Regions from separate parts of the Marinobacter sp. PE14 genome, predicted to be linked through region 4. Evidence: predicted binding sites of a transcription regulator. Region 4 holds the regulator's gene; each other region holds the start of a gene.
What was found. The regulator sigma-54, encoded in region 4, starts transcription at its own class of promoters, with help from an activator protein. The targets are predictions, from matches to a motif close to ANTGGCATNNANNTTGCTNT.

Region 1 (3,191 bases), on a different contig from region 4:
CGCGGGCAATCAGCTCCTTGCCTGTCCCGGATTCACCGGTGATCAGTACGTTGGCATCCGTGGGCGCCACCATGCCGATACGCCGCACGATCGCTTTGATCGCCTCGCTCTGGCCGAAGATCTCGTGAAAATGATACTCGGCGCTGAGCTCCTCCTGCAGGTAGGCATTCTCCATTTCCAGCCGGTGTTTGAGGGTTTCCACCTCCTCCAGCGCTTCCTGCAATTCTTTCTGGGCTTCCTGGCGTGCCGAAATATCCCGGAACACGACAACGGCACCCACGGGATGTCCGTTATCCAGAATCGGTGTGCTGGTGTATTCCACGGGAAAGCCGCTGCCGTCCTTGCGCCAGAACCAGTCTTCGCCCACGCGCTTTACGCTGGCATCGCGGAAGGCGGCGTATATCGGGCAATCCTTGAGTGGATACAGGCTGCCATCTGCATGGGAGTGGTGGACCACGCGGTGCAGCACCCGCCCCATAAGCTCGTCAATTCGCCATCCCAGCATCCGCTCGGCGGCGGGGTTTGCGAAGGTGCCGCGCCCCTCGGCATCCACCCCGTAGATGCCTTCCCCGACAGCATGAAGAATCAGCTGGTTCTCCCGCTCCATGTCCTTGAACAGCTCTTCGACCCGCCGCCATTCAAGCAGGCCGCCCCGATGGTAGTGGTTGGCATCGTGGCGTTCCCGAAGGGTTCGCAGCTGGCGTCGGTCCCTCAATAACAGCAGCACGTTCTGGGTTTCCGCCTCGCCAACCCTGGATGAGGAGATCTCCAGTTCCACCGTGTGGCCGTCCCGGTGCTGGAGAAAGAAGTCGCGGCTCCAGCCGTGGCTGCGAAACAGGGTTTCCTCGGTGAAGGCAATCAGTTGGGGCCGCTGGTCTGTGAACAGATGGGTGCAGGGCGTGCCGACGAGGGATTGCCGGTCGGTGCCGATCATTCGGCCCATGGCACTGTTGGCGGACAGAATCAGATCCCTGCCTGCGTCTACCAACAGTGCAGCTTCTGGAAGGTGGTCGATCCAGTTTCCGGTAACGTCCGGGGTATTGATGGCTTCGGTAATCATGGCGATGTCCTGGGTCAGTCCGGGAAAACATAACAAACCCTGTGCCAACTACGAAAAATCGCAGTAAAGACTACGAGAATTCGTTAATTACGAAAGTTCGTAGTTGTTTTGTTTGCAGGCGTTTGAATTTTATTTAAATAAAAACAGGCAGTTAAAAAAATAACCGGACTTGGCACAAACCCTGCGATACCTATCTCAGAACGCGGAGCCGACCCGACCGTTTCCATCCTCGGGCCCGAGCCGCACCTTTGCTGCACCGTGAGAGTGCAGAAATAACCCGTTACTTAGGCCCCAAACCCAGGAGAGTGCGCCATGACCACGAAAAGCCTTGGAAATCCGTTTGACGGTGACAAGTCCCTGATTCATGCCAAGACCTGTGGCTGCCCCGAGTGCAAACCCGGCGACAGTACCCCGTCCATTTCCCTCGATCTCAAGCCCTCCGCCGGCCAGCAGGCAGTCGCTGACGAGCCTCTGGATTCCGAAGCGATGATGGATCGCGCCATCGAAGGCGCGGTGGTGCGCTCTGTGTTTGGTCACAACGAGCACGGCCGGCGGGCCTTCATGAAAATGATGGGCGCGGGCACCGCGGCTGCCGTTCTGGGCAGTGTGTTTCCGATGGAGAAGGCCAAGGCCGCAGTGAAGGAGTCGCTGGGCAAGCTTGAGAAGACCAAACTGAACGTTGGTTTCGTGCCGATTACCTGCGCCACGCCTATCATCATGGCCCATCCCATGGGTTTTTATGAGCGTTATGGCCTGGATGTCACTGTCACCAAGACCGCAGGTTGGGCGGTGGCCCGGGACAAGTCCCTGGCCGGCGAATACGACGCCTCACACATGCTCACCCCCATGCCTCTGGCCATGACCATGGGCGCGGGCTCCACACCGGAGCCGTTCATCATGCCGGCGGTTGAGAACATCAACGGCCAGGCCATCGTGCTGCACGTAGACCACAAGGACAAGCGCGACCCTAAACAGTGGAAAGGCTTCAAGTTTGGCGTGCCGTTCGAATACTCCATGCACAACTTCCTGTTGCGCTACTACCTGGCCGAGAACGGTATCGACCCGGACAAGGACGTGCAGATCCGTGTGGTTCCGCCACCCGAGATGGTTGCCAACCTGCGTGCCGGTAACCTCGATGGCTACCTGTCTCCGGACCCGTTCAACCAGCGTGCCGTGTGGGAGAAGGTCGGCTTCATCCACATGCTGACCAAAGACATCTGGGAAGGTCACCCTTGCTGCGCCTTTGCCTGCAGCAAGCAGTTTGCCACCCAGAACCCGAACACCTACGGCGCCCTGTTGCGCGCCATCATCGACGCGACGCAGTACTCGAACAATCCGGATAACCGTAAGGAAATCTCTGAGGCCATCGCGCCGAAGAACTATCTGAACCAGCCGGTACCGGTGATTCAGCAGGTGCTGACCGGCTACTACGCCGATGGCCTAGGCGAGGTGAAAGATGTACCGGACCGTATCGATTTCGACCCGTTCCCGTGGCACTCCATGGGCGTGTGGATCCTCACCCAGATGAAGCGCTGGGGTTATATCGAGGGTGATGTGGACTACAAGGGCATTGCCGAGCAGGTCTACCTGGCGAGCGAGACTGGCAAGATCATGGAAGAACTGGGTTATACCGCCCCGGACAAGACCTACAAGACTCACACCATCATGGGCAAGACGTTCGATTCTGACCGTGCTGAAGAGTACGCACGCAGCTTCGACATCGGGAGGGTGTAACCATGGCTTCCCTGAACGTCCGAGCAGCACTGCTGTCGGTGTCGTTCCTGATTCTGGCCCTGGGGCTCTGGGAAATGGCAACCCAGCCCCCGGAGGCCCAGACAGGACTGACCGAATACGAAATGCTGATGGGTGGTGTAGAGCAGGAATCCCGAGTGCCGCCACCCTCGGCGGTGATCAAGCTGGCCTGGGCGGAGTTGTCCGATCCGTTCTATGACGCCGGCGCCAACGACAAGGGTATCGGCATCCAGCTGGCCTATTCGGTGTACCGGGTATTGACCGGCTATCTGGCGGCCATGGCCATTGCGCTGCCCGTCGGGTTCCTGATCGGCATGTCGCCGCTGATGTACAAGGCCCTGAACCCGTACATCCAGTTGCTGCGGCCGATCTCGCCGCT
Region 2 (3,191 bases), on a different contig from region 4:
TCCGGTGTGCACTATCGTGAAGGGGAGCCACGTTATCGGGTAAGAGAAGACGGGGCCCTGATGCTGGCGTTCCCTGAGCGCATCGAGGAAATCCGGATGGACAATATCCGGGTTACGGGAAGCCAGGGAGCTTCAATGGGCAACGTGAGCATTCACGACATCCGGTTTCATCCAGACTCCCAGATGACCATCTACACCCGATAAAGCGGAAAGCATGGCTCGACAGAGCCATGTATCCAGGCTCAGGCGCTGGCGAGCACCGTGCTGCTTGATACCGTGGTCTGCTGACCCTGGGCGCCGTACAGCTTTTGCTGGCCGGTGGCGCCCCGGAAAATATCGGTGAGTCTCGACAAACGCTTTTGCAAGTGGCTGATAACACGACCATTGGTCTGGTTCAGCGTTTGACAGGCTCGAAGCTTCTGGTCCGCTTCCTGCCAGAGCTCGAAGAGATCCGAGAATCCGGCGCTGCGGATAAAGCGGGAAGGCTCGCCACTTTCGGGGCGATACCCCATCTGTACAAGTGTCCGGATTTTCTGTTTGGCGCGTTCGCGAACGGCACCGAGGAGATCGTTCTTCTCTCTGGTCAGGGCGTCCAGCTGGCGGAGGTCGGAATTCGCAAGGCAGGTCTTTTCTTTGCCGAGAACGTCAGCCAGTGTTTCAAGCTGGCTGATATCCTGGGAAAGAAGAGTCTTCAAATCATCAATTGCGGCCATGGTCTACTCACCCGAAAATGCTTTCATCCATCTCAAGCATTTTCTGGGCCAGCTTCTCGGCGTCAATCTTGTACGTGCCATTTTCGAGGGCGGAACGGATCTGCTCGATGCGGTCGTCATCCATTTCCGGATAATCGCCCAGCTTTTGTTCGAGCTGCTTCAGATTCTTGGCCTGATTGCTCAGGCTGACGTTCTCACCACGGGCCCCCTGGGCCTGTGTCTTTGCCTGTTCGTTGGATGCCGGCTGGGTATTCTGTGTGCCGGAGCTTTTGTCGGCCGTAGTTCTCTGGGTGTTGACCTGGCCGGGGCCAATTCCATTTAAGTCAACTGACATATCTGTACCTGCTTGCCTGTCGCGCCACGAGAGTGTGGCGCTTACTCGAGTTTATGTCTTCTTAACGGCGGCGCCGCGAAAACCTTTAGTAGTTTTAGCACTTTTTTTCATCTGCTTTTACGACCGGTTTTGCGGCATCCACTTGCCGCTCCGGCAAGCCTCTGCCGCACTCGGCTCACATCGGAATTTCCACGTGGCCCGGTGCGACAACGTTGGCTCTGATCGTGCGGGATGAGCGCAGATTCTCAACCAGAACCTGTTCGCCAACGCTGGCGCTAGCCAGGGCCTTGCCCCGGGAACGTACTGAAAATCCGCCGGTTTTGGCCGTGATGATAACATGATCGCCGCGTTCGACCGCATTCGGGGCCGAAAGCATGTCTGGTGTAACGAGCGAGCCCGCGTTCACTGCGCGCCGCACTTCCATGCCAATCGCCTGTTTCGAATCCGTAATCACGCCACGCCTGGATGAATTGATTTCAACGGACTGCTTTGAGAGTAGCCCTTCGGTTATTCGCTCTCCACGCGTGAGTGGCCTGGCTGCCACCAGGGCTGGCCCATGGATAGAGACTGAAGCGGTGACAAACATTCGCCATGGGCGGGCTCCTTCGCAGGATACGAGCATCGACGGGCTGGTGCTTTTCCATGGGTCACCGCTGAACTCTACACTCAAAGGCTTTTCGCACTCGGCGAGGGCAAGGCGGCTGTCGATGGAACCGGGTTCGAAGGAAACGGTATAGCCATGTTCGGCCTGTTCAGTCGCGAAGCTGTCCAGAAACGCCAGGGTCGCTCTCTGAATCTGTTCGGCCGTCGTTCCCGCGAGGAGCGGCGTGCTCAGGCCAGACATTAGCAGTAGTAGGGCGAAATTGGTGATGCGCATACGTATCAGTTTGTCCTATGCTGTCAACAACAGGGCAGAAAAGCCCGAATCAGGCTAAGGATTCGGTAAAAGTGGCCGTTAAATGGGCTGACCCGCCCCTGATATGACGGGTTTCCGTCGATCAGGCTATTATTCAGTGAACAGCAAGATATATGCCGTTGTAATTCCGGCAAGCCAGGAGAATCAAAATGGCAGGGGTTTTGGACAGTGTTAACCAGCGCACTCAGATGGTCGGAAAGAACCGCCTTGAGCTGCTTCTTTTCCGTCTCAGAGGGCGTCAGATCTACGGGATCAACGTGTTCAAGGTGAAAGAGGTTCTGCAATGTCCGAAGCTGTTCTCCTTGCCGAACAGCCGGCCGGTCGTTCGAGGCGTCGCTCATAGCCGGGGTGAGACCATCCCCATTATTGATCTGAGCATGGCGATTGGTCTGCCCGGTATCCCCCAGGAAGAGCTCTCCACCAGTTTCGTTATCATCACTGAATACAATCGCAAAACGCAGGGTTTCCTGGTGAGCGGCGTTGAACGGATCATGAACATGAACTGGGAAGAAATCCTGCCCCCACCCAAAGGCGCCGGCAAGGATGTCTATCTTACCGCTGTCACGAAAATAGATGATAAGCTTATTGAAATCATTGACGTAGAGAAGATTCTTTCTGAAGTTTCTCCACTTGGGGAGGACGTGACCGAAGCCGTTCTGAGCAAGAGCGCGGAGCGGGTGCCCGGGCATCTGCCCGTGTTGGTGGTGGATGATTCGTCCGTGGCCCGGCGCCAGATACAGCGGTGTCTCACCGCAATTGGCATGGAAGTGGTGCTGAAAAACGACGGCAAGCAGGCAATTGAATATTTGAAGGAAATCACTGGGGACGGTTCCCGGGCCAAAGATCATTTCTCTCTGATCATCTCAGACGTGGAGATGCCTGAAATGGATGGCTACACCCTCGTTACCAAGGTGAAAGAGGACCCTGCGCTTTCGGATATGTTTGTTATGCTTCACACCTCACTCAGCGGTGTGTTCAACCAGGCCATGGTGAAGAAGGTCGGGGCCGACGACTTTATGGCAAAGTTCAGTCCGGACGAACTGGCAGAGCGCGTGATGGAAATCATCGACCAGGGTTGATGGAGCCGCTCAAAGATTCAATCAGAACAGAGACCCAATGAAAGCGGAAATAACGCCACAGGAATATGAAGCCTTCAAATCGTTCCTGCAGAATGCCTGTGGGATTTTACTGGGCGATAATAAACAGTACCTGGTAAAAAGCCGGTTGC
Region 3 (3,191 bases), on a different contig from region 4:
CGACAGAAGGTTAGGCAAGATCGGACTTACAAAAAAGGGGCGCCAACTGGCGCCCCTTTTTACTTGCAGTGTCAGCGTTTATTGCTTGCCGCTGACGAACTCCGGATAGGCTTCCATACCACACTCGGACAGATCCACACCTTCGTACTCTTCTTCTTCTGTGACCCTGATACCCATGACGGCTTTCAGGATGCCCCAGACGATCAGACTGGTGACGAATACCCAGATGAAGATGGTGAGCATGCCGACCAGCTGGCCCATGAAGGTAGCGTCTGCGTCGGACAGGAGGACCGCAAAGATACCCCAGATACCGACCACACCGTGCACAGAGATGGCACCGACCGGGTCGTCAATGCGCAGCTTGTCCATGGTTACGATGGAGAACACAACCAGGGTGCCACCGATGGCGCCGATGATGGTGGCCAGCAGGGGAGAGGGATCCGCCGGTTCTGCAGTGATCGCAACCAGGCCAGCCAGAGCGCCGTTCAGGGCCATGGTCAGGTCGGCCTTGCCGAACATCAGGCGTGCCACGATCAGGGCAGCGATCAGACCACCGGCTGCAGCCGCGTTGGTGTTCAGGAACACGTTGGCCACTTCGTTGGCGACACCGATGCCACCCAGTTTCAGGGTTGAGCCACCGTTGAAGCCGAACCAGCCCATCCACAGGATGAAGGTACCAAGAGTTGCCAGGGGCAGGTTGGCGCCCGGGAACGCGCGGATTTCACCTTTGGCGCCGTATTTACCTTTACGGGCACCAAGCAGGATCACACCTGCCAGAGCTGCTGCTGCACCGGCCATGTGAACGATACCGGAACCGGCGTAGTCGCTGTAGCTCAGCTCGTACATGCCGAATACCGCGTCGCCGTTCCAGGTCCAGGAACCCTGCATCGGGTAGATGAAACCACACATAACAACGGCGAAACCCAGGAAGGCCCAGAGCTTCATACGCTCAGCCACAGCACCGGAAACGATGGACATGGCGGTTGCAACGAAGACAACCTGGAAGAAGAAGTCAGAAGCGCCGCTGTATTCGCCCATGTCGCCGAAGCCGGCTTCAGTGGAGGCTGCAATAACGCCTGCAATCGCTGCGTCGTCCATCTCGGCAACAGTTGTTACACCGCTCAGGAAGATACCGCCGTCGTACATGATGTCGTAGCCGACAATCAGGTACATGGTACAGGCGACCGCAAACAGGGCCACGTTCTTGGTCAGGATTTCGGTGGTGTTCTTGGCACGCACCAGGCCGGCTTCCAGCATGGCAAAGCCAGCGGCCATCCACATGACCAGAGCACCGCAAATCAGGAAGTAAAAGGTATCCAGCGCATACTGGAGTTCAAAAATGTGATTAAGATTGCTTTCCATATGAAGCCCTCCGCACGAGGCTTTTCAGGTTATAAATTTTTTTGCGTTGGCTGTTCGAAAAATCAGAGCTGGTTCAGACCGCTTCTTCGCCGGTTTCGCCAGTCCGGATCCGGATGGCTTGAGCCAGTTCAGTCACGAAAATCTTGCCGTCACCGATCTTGCCGGTGTTAGCCGCCTTGGTGATGGACTCGATAACCTGGTCCAGAAGGTTGTCGCCGATAGCAACTTCCACCTTCACCTTGGGCAGGAAATCCACCACGTATTCCGCGCCACGGTAGAGTTCTGTGTGGCCTTTTTGCCGACCGAAGCCTTTGACTTCAGTGACGGTTACGCCTTGTACGCCAATCTCGGATAGTGCCTCACGGACATCATCCAATTTGAAAGGCTTGATGATCGCTGTCACAAGTTTCATTGCTTTCTCCTTGGTAAAGCCGTCTCAACAGTGAGGGCCCGTCGGCCGGTTGTTGAGCTCGGGATGCTGCCACCTCGCACACCAATTGTGCGGATTGCGTACGAGAGCTTTAGCATCGTGTATGCCAACGCAAAAAAATGTTTAAAAAACAATAGACTACGATATCCGCGTACCAGAATGGCGCAAACTTGTGCACCAAAATAGAGCGGGTAGCCGGCCAGTGAGCCAATTTGGAGCGGGCTCCCTGGCCCTTCGCCACTTATTATAGGGTCGACCACCTACAGTATGGCAGGGGCTGCGGTGTGATACACTCCCGCTAACCGGCAACCGGCCCTGTCTTTTAGTCGAAGCCGGATATTTCAGGAATTTGTGAGGTGACGTGTGAAAGGTCCACAGGATATTTTTTCTCAGCTGCAGGGCCAGTTTGGCCAGTTTGTTCCCGACATGGCCCGCGCTGCACGGGAAGATTTTGAAACCCAGGCCCGGGCCACCGTGATGGCCGTTCTGTCTCGCCTGGAGTTGGTGACCCGGGAGGAGTTTGACGCCCAGCAGGCGGTCCTGCTGAAGACCCGTGAAAAGGTGGACGCGCTCGAGAAGCGGGTGGCCGAACTGGAAAATTCCCTGCAGAAACAATAAATCCCGGACACGCCCGGCAGGATGCCGGGCAAACATATCCGGTTATTACCATGGATGGTTGTCATGCTTGCTATTGTTCATTCCCGCGCCGCCATTGGCGTGTCAGCGCCTGCCGTTACCGTTGAAGTCCATCTCTCCGGCGGCTTGCCCGCGCTCTCGATCGTGGGCTTGCCGGAAACCGGTGTAAGGGAGAGCAAAGAACGCGTCCGAAGCGCGCTTCTCAACGCCGGTTTCGAGTTTCCCGCCCGAAGAATTACCATCAATCTTGCTCCCGCTGATCTGCCAAAAGAGGGTGGCCGGTTCGATCTGCCCATCGCTCTGGGCATTCTGGCGGCGTCTGGCCAGATCCCGGTCGACAGCCTTTCCGATTGCGAATTCCTCGGCGAATTGTCCCTTGATGGTGCACTGCGCCCCCTGAAAGGTGTTCTGCCGGCTGTATTAGCCGCACGGGAGGATGGTCGGGCCTTGCTGGTTCCGCACGCCAACTCCGAGGAAGCGGCGCTGGCAAGCCGGGGTGATCTTCTGGCCGCCGGCCACCTGCTGGCCGTGTGCGAGCATCTGAGTGGCCGTGCCCGTCTGGTGCCGGTGCCCAGGTCTCCCCTGGACGAAGCGCCGGACGGCAACCGTGAGGTGCCCGATCTGTCGGATGTCCGCGGCCAGCAGGTCCCGCGCCGCACGTTGGAAGTGGCGGCAGCGGGAGGGCACAATCTTCTGTTCTTCGGTCCCCCGGGAACCGGCAAGAGCATGCTTGCCAGTCGCTTGCCCGGAATCCTGCCGGGGC
Region 4 (3,191 bases):
GTCTGCTACCGACAGCCAGCTGACCTTTGAACGAGAAGCTGTCATTGAGCAGAATGGCAACCTGTTCCGCGGCGACGTGATTCACTATGATACCGCTGGACGTGTTGTGACCGCAGAGGGCGGCGCCGACACGGGCGATGGCAGTGGCCGGGTAGAAATGGTGATCCAGCCGCGCAGCGCCGACAGACGCACTGACAAACAGGAAACCGATGGCAGTTCTGAGAGCCAGTAACCTGGCAAAGAGTTACAAACAGAAAAAAGTGGTTATCGACGTTTCCCTGGAAATTCGAAGCGGAGAGATTGTCGGACTGCTAGGCCCCAACGGCGCAGGGAAAACCACCTGCTTCTACATGATCGTAGGGCTAGTACCCGCAGATCACGGCCGGATAACCATCGACAGCCGGGATATTACGCCGCTGCCGATGCACGGCCGGGCCCGCCAGGGCATCGGCTATCTGCCACAGGAAGCCTCGGTGTTCCGCAAACTGTCTGTGCGCGACAACATCATGGCGATCCTTGAGACGCGGCAGGGCCTGAGCAAGGCAGACCGGCAGAAAAAGCTCGAGGAGCTGCTGGAGGAATTCCACATCACCCATATCCGGGACAGCGTTGGAATGTCCCTGTCCGGTGGTGAACGGCGACGGGTGGAAATTGCTCGGGCCTTGGCCATGGAGCCGGCTTTCATCCTGCTGGATGAGCCCTTCGCCGGCGTTGACCCTATATCCGTCAGCGACATCAAGCACATCATCCGGCATCTGCGGGACAAGGGGATTGGCGTGCTGATCACCGACCACAACGTGCGCGAGACTCTCGATATCTGTGAGAACGCGTACATTGTTTCTGGCGGGCACATCATCGCCTCTGGCAATGCCGATGCGATTCTGGCCAATCAACAGGTCAAGGAAGTTTACCTCGGGGACGAATTCAGGCTGTGACAGTGAATGGCTCATTGTTTTGATGATCTGTAGCAAGTAAACTCGGCAAAGAACTTGCTAGGGTAAATAAAAACCGCGGCAAGTAACCGGCATATAAAGATTTTTTCAAGACCTATGACACAAAGCGCTGATGAGTGACGGATCCTGAACCATGGTTATGAAAGCCTCCTTACAGTTAAAGCTGGGTCAAAGCCTGACCATGACACCCCAGCTGCAACAGGCGATCCGGCTTCTCCAGCTCTCTACCCTCGACCTCCAACAGGAAATCCAGCAGGCACTGGAATCCAACCCCATGCTGGAGACATCCGAGGACGACGATCAGACCGACACGGCCACCGAGAGTGACGAGCGCGAGGCCAACGCTGCCGAGTCTGCTGCGGAGACCACGCCGGAACCGTCCAGCGACTGGGACGAATCAGAAAACGGCCCCGACTGGTCGTCGGAAAACGATATCCCGGATAACATTCCGGACGACCTGCCGGTCGACACCGCCTGGGACGACATTTACCAGTCCGCGCCCGCTCCGGCAGCCCGCAATGACGACGAGAACGATCACGATTTCGAGACCCGCAACTCACCCACCGAGACGCTTCAGGATCACCTGGAATGGCAGCTCAACCTGACTCCCCTGAGTGAGCGGGACCAGGCCATTGCCCACGCCCTGATGGACGCTGTGGACGAGCGGGGCTATCTCACCAGCCCGCTGGAAGAAATCCACGCCGGACTGCTGGATGAGAACGAGGAAGACCCCCTTGAACTGGATGAAGTGGAAGCCGTCCTGCATCGCCTTCAGCACTTCGACCCCCCCGGCGTGTTTGCCCGGGATTTGCAGGAATGCCTGCTGATCCAGCTTAACCAGCTGCCGCCGGACACACCCTGGCTCGCCCAGGCACGCCTGGTGATCACCCACTACATCAACCTGCTGGGCAACCGTGACTACGCCCAGTTGTTGCGTCGCAGCCGCCTGAAAGAAGATCAGCTCAGGGAAGTCCTTGCGTTGATTACCGGCCTCAATCCGCGCCCGGGCGACGTGATTGATCGCGCCGAGCCCGACTACGTGATTCCTGATGTCATCGTTCGCAAGCACAATGGCCGCTGGCGTGTTGAGCTAAATCCGGAAATTGCACCGCGCATCCGGGTGAATGCCAGCTATGCTTCACTTATACGGCGTGCAGACAGCAGTGCAGACAACACCTACCTCCGCGATCAGTTACAGGAGGCCAAGTGGTTTATCAAAAGCCTGCAGAGCCGCAATGAGACCCTGCTGAAAGTGGCGACCCGTATTGTCGAGCACCAGCAGGGGTTCCTGGACTACGGCGAGGAAGCAATGAAGCCGTTGATTCTCTCGGACATTGCCCAGGCGGTGGAAATGCATGAATCAACGATTTCACGGGTAACCACCCAGAAATACATGCATACCCCCCGGGGTATTTTCGAACTGAAGTATTTCTTCTCCAGCCATGTAAGCACTGATGAGGGCGGAGAATGCTCCTCCACGGCCATCCGCGCGATGATCAAGAAATTGATTGCCGCCGAAACACCCAAAAAGCCGTTGAGCGACAGTAAAATTGCAGCCATGCTAGGGGAACAGGGTATCAAGGTTGCGCGACGCACCGTTGCCAAGTATCGGGAGGCCATGCACATTCCGCCGTCCAACGAACGCAAGCGGCTGGTCTGAATACCCCGGGACGGGACGCAACACCGTATTCGCCGGCGCACAATGCGCCAGCACCCAGACCGGCTCCCGGGAGCCGGCATGATGACGACAGGAGACGCCTATGCAACTCAATATTTCAGGCCATCACGTAGAACTGACTCCCGCACTGAAGGATTACGTTTCAGAGAAGTTCGAGAAGCTCGAGCGTCACTTTGACCACATCAGCAACTGCCAGGTGACCCTGGAAGTGGAAAAGGTGCGCCAGATTGCGGAAGCCACATTGCACGTGGTCGGTGGTGAGATTCACGCAAAGGCAGAAAACGAGGATATGTACGCAGCCATTGATGCCCTTATCGACAAGCTGGACCGTCAGATCCTCAAGCACAAGGAAAAGAATGTCGAACGGATGCACGGAAACGGCTCTCGCTAACGGGCTGTTTTCATGTACTTCATCTAATCGAGCTGCGACACGAGTAACGTGTCGCAGCCTTTTTTTAACGGAAATGCAGTCGATCTATGAGCGACACATCCCTGACCATAGACAACATTCTTGCTCCGGAGCTCACCCTCTGCAGGGTAGCTGCGTCCAGTAAGAAACG

Region 1: a site for sigma-54 is predicted at 1,229-1,248, ahead of ACWJ62_RS12650 (CmpA/NrtA family ABC transporter substrate-binding protein). Genes of this name have one in related genera too.
Region 2: a site for sigma-54 is predicted at 2,065-2,084, ahead of flgA (flagellar basal body P-ring formation chaperone FlgA). Genes of this name have one in related genera too.
Region 3: a site for sigma-54 is predicted at 1,884-1,903, ahead of glnK (P-II family nitrogen regulator). Genes of this name have one in related genera too.

Annotation. Positions count from the first base shown of each region.
Region 1 covers NZ_JBQXNY010000003.1:414,406-417,596, forward strand. The annotation lists gene ACWJ62_RS12645 (sigma 54-interacting transcriptional regulator) at 1-1,060, opposite strand, end outside; gene ACWJ62_RS12650 (CmpA/NrtA family ABC transporter substrate-binding protein) at 1,373-2,794, shown strand; gene ntrB (nitrate ABC transporter permease) at 2,797-3,191, shown strand, end outside.
Region 2 covers NZ_JBQXNY010000004.1:328,547-331,737, forward strand. The annotation lists gene ACWJ62_RS15050 (pilus assembly protein PilB) at 1-204, shown strand, start outside; gene ACWJ62_RS15055 (flagella synthesis protein FlgN) at 243-713, opposite strand; gene flgM (flagellar biosynthesis anti-sigma factor FlgM) at 721-1,047, opposite strand; gene flgA (flagellar basal body P-ring formation chaperone FlgA) at 1,223-1,924, opposite strand; gene ACWJ62_RS15070 (chemotaxis protein CheV) at 2,113-3,042, shown strand; gene ACWJ62_RS15075 (CheR family methyltransferase) at 3,080-3,191, shown strand, end outside.
Region 3 covers NZ_JBQXNY010000006.1:126,512-129,702, forward strand. The annotation lists gene speE (polyamine aminopropyltransferase) at 1-14, shown strand, start outside; gene ACWJ62_RS17870 (ammonium transporter) at 79-1,362, opposite strand; gene glnK (P-II family nitrogen regulator) at 1,436-1,774, opposite strand; gene ACWJ62_RS17880 (accessory factor UbiK family protein) at 2,156-2,410, shown strand; gene ACWJ62_RS17885 (YifB family Mg chelatase-like AAA ATPase) at 2,474-3,191, shown strand, end outside.
Region 4 covers NZ_JBQXNY010000001.1:739,849-743,039, reverse strand. The annotation lists gene lptA (lipopolysaccharide transport periplasmic protein LptA) at 1-232, shown strand, start outside; gene lptB (LPS export ABC transporter ATP-binding protein) at 210-935, shown strand; gene ACWJ62_RS03565 (RNA polymerase factor sigma-54) at 1,087-2,613, shown strand; gene hpf (ribosome hibernation promoting factor) at 2,714-3,022, shown strand; gene ptsN (PTS IIA-like nitrogen regulatory protein PtsN) at 3,109-3,191, shown strand, end outside.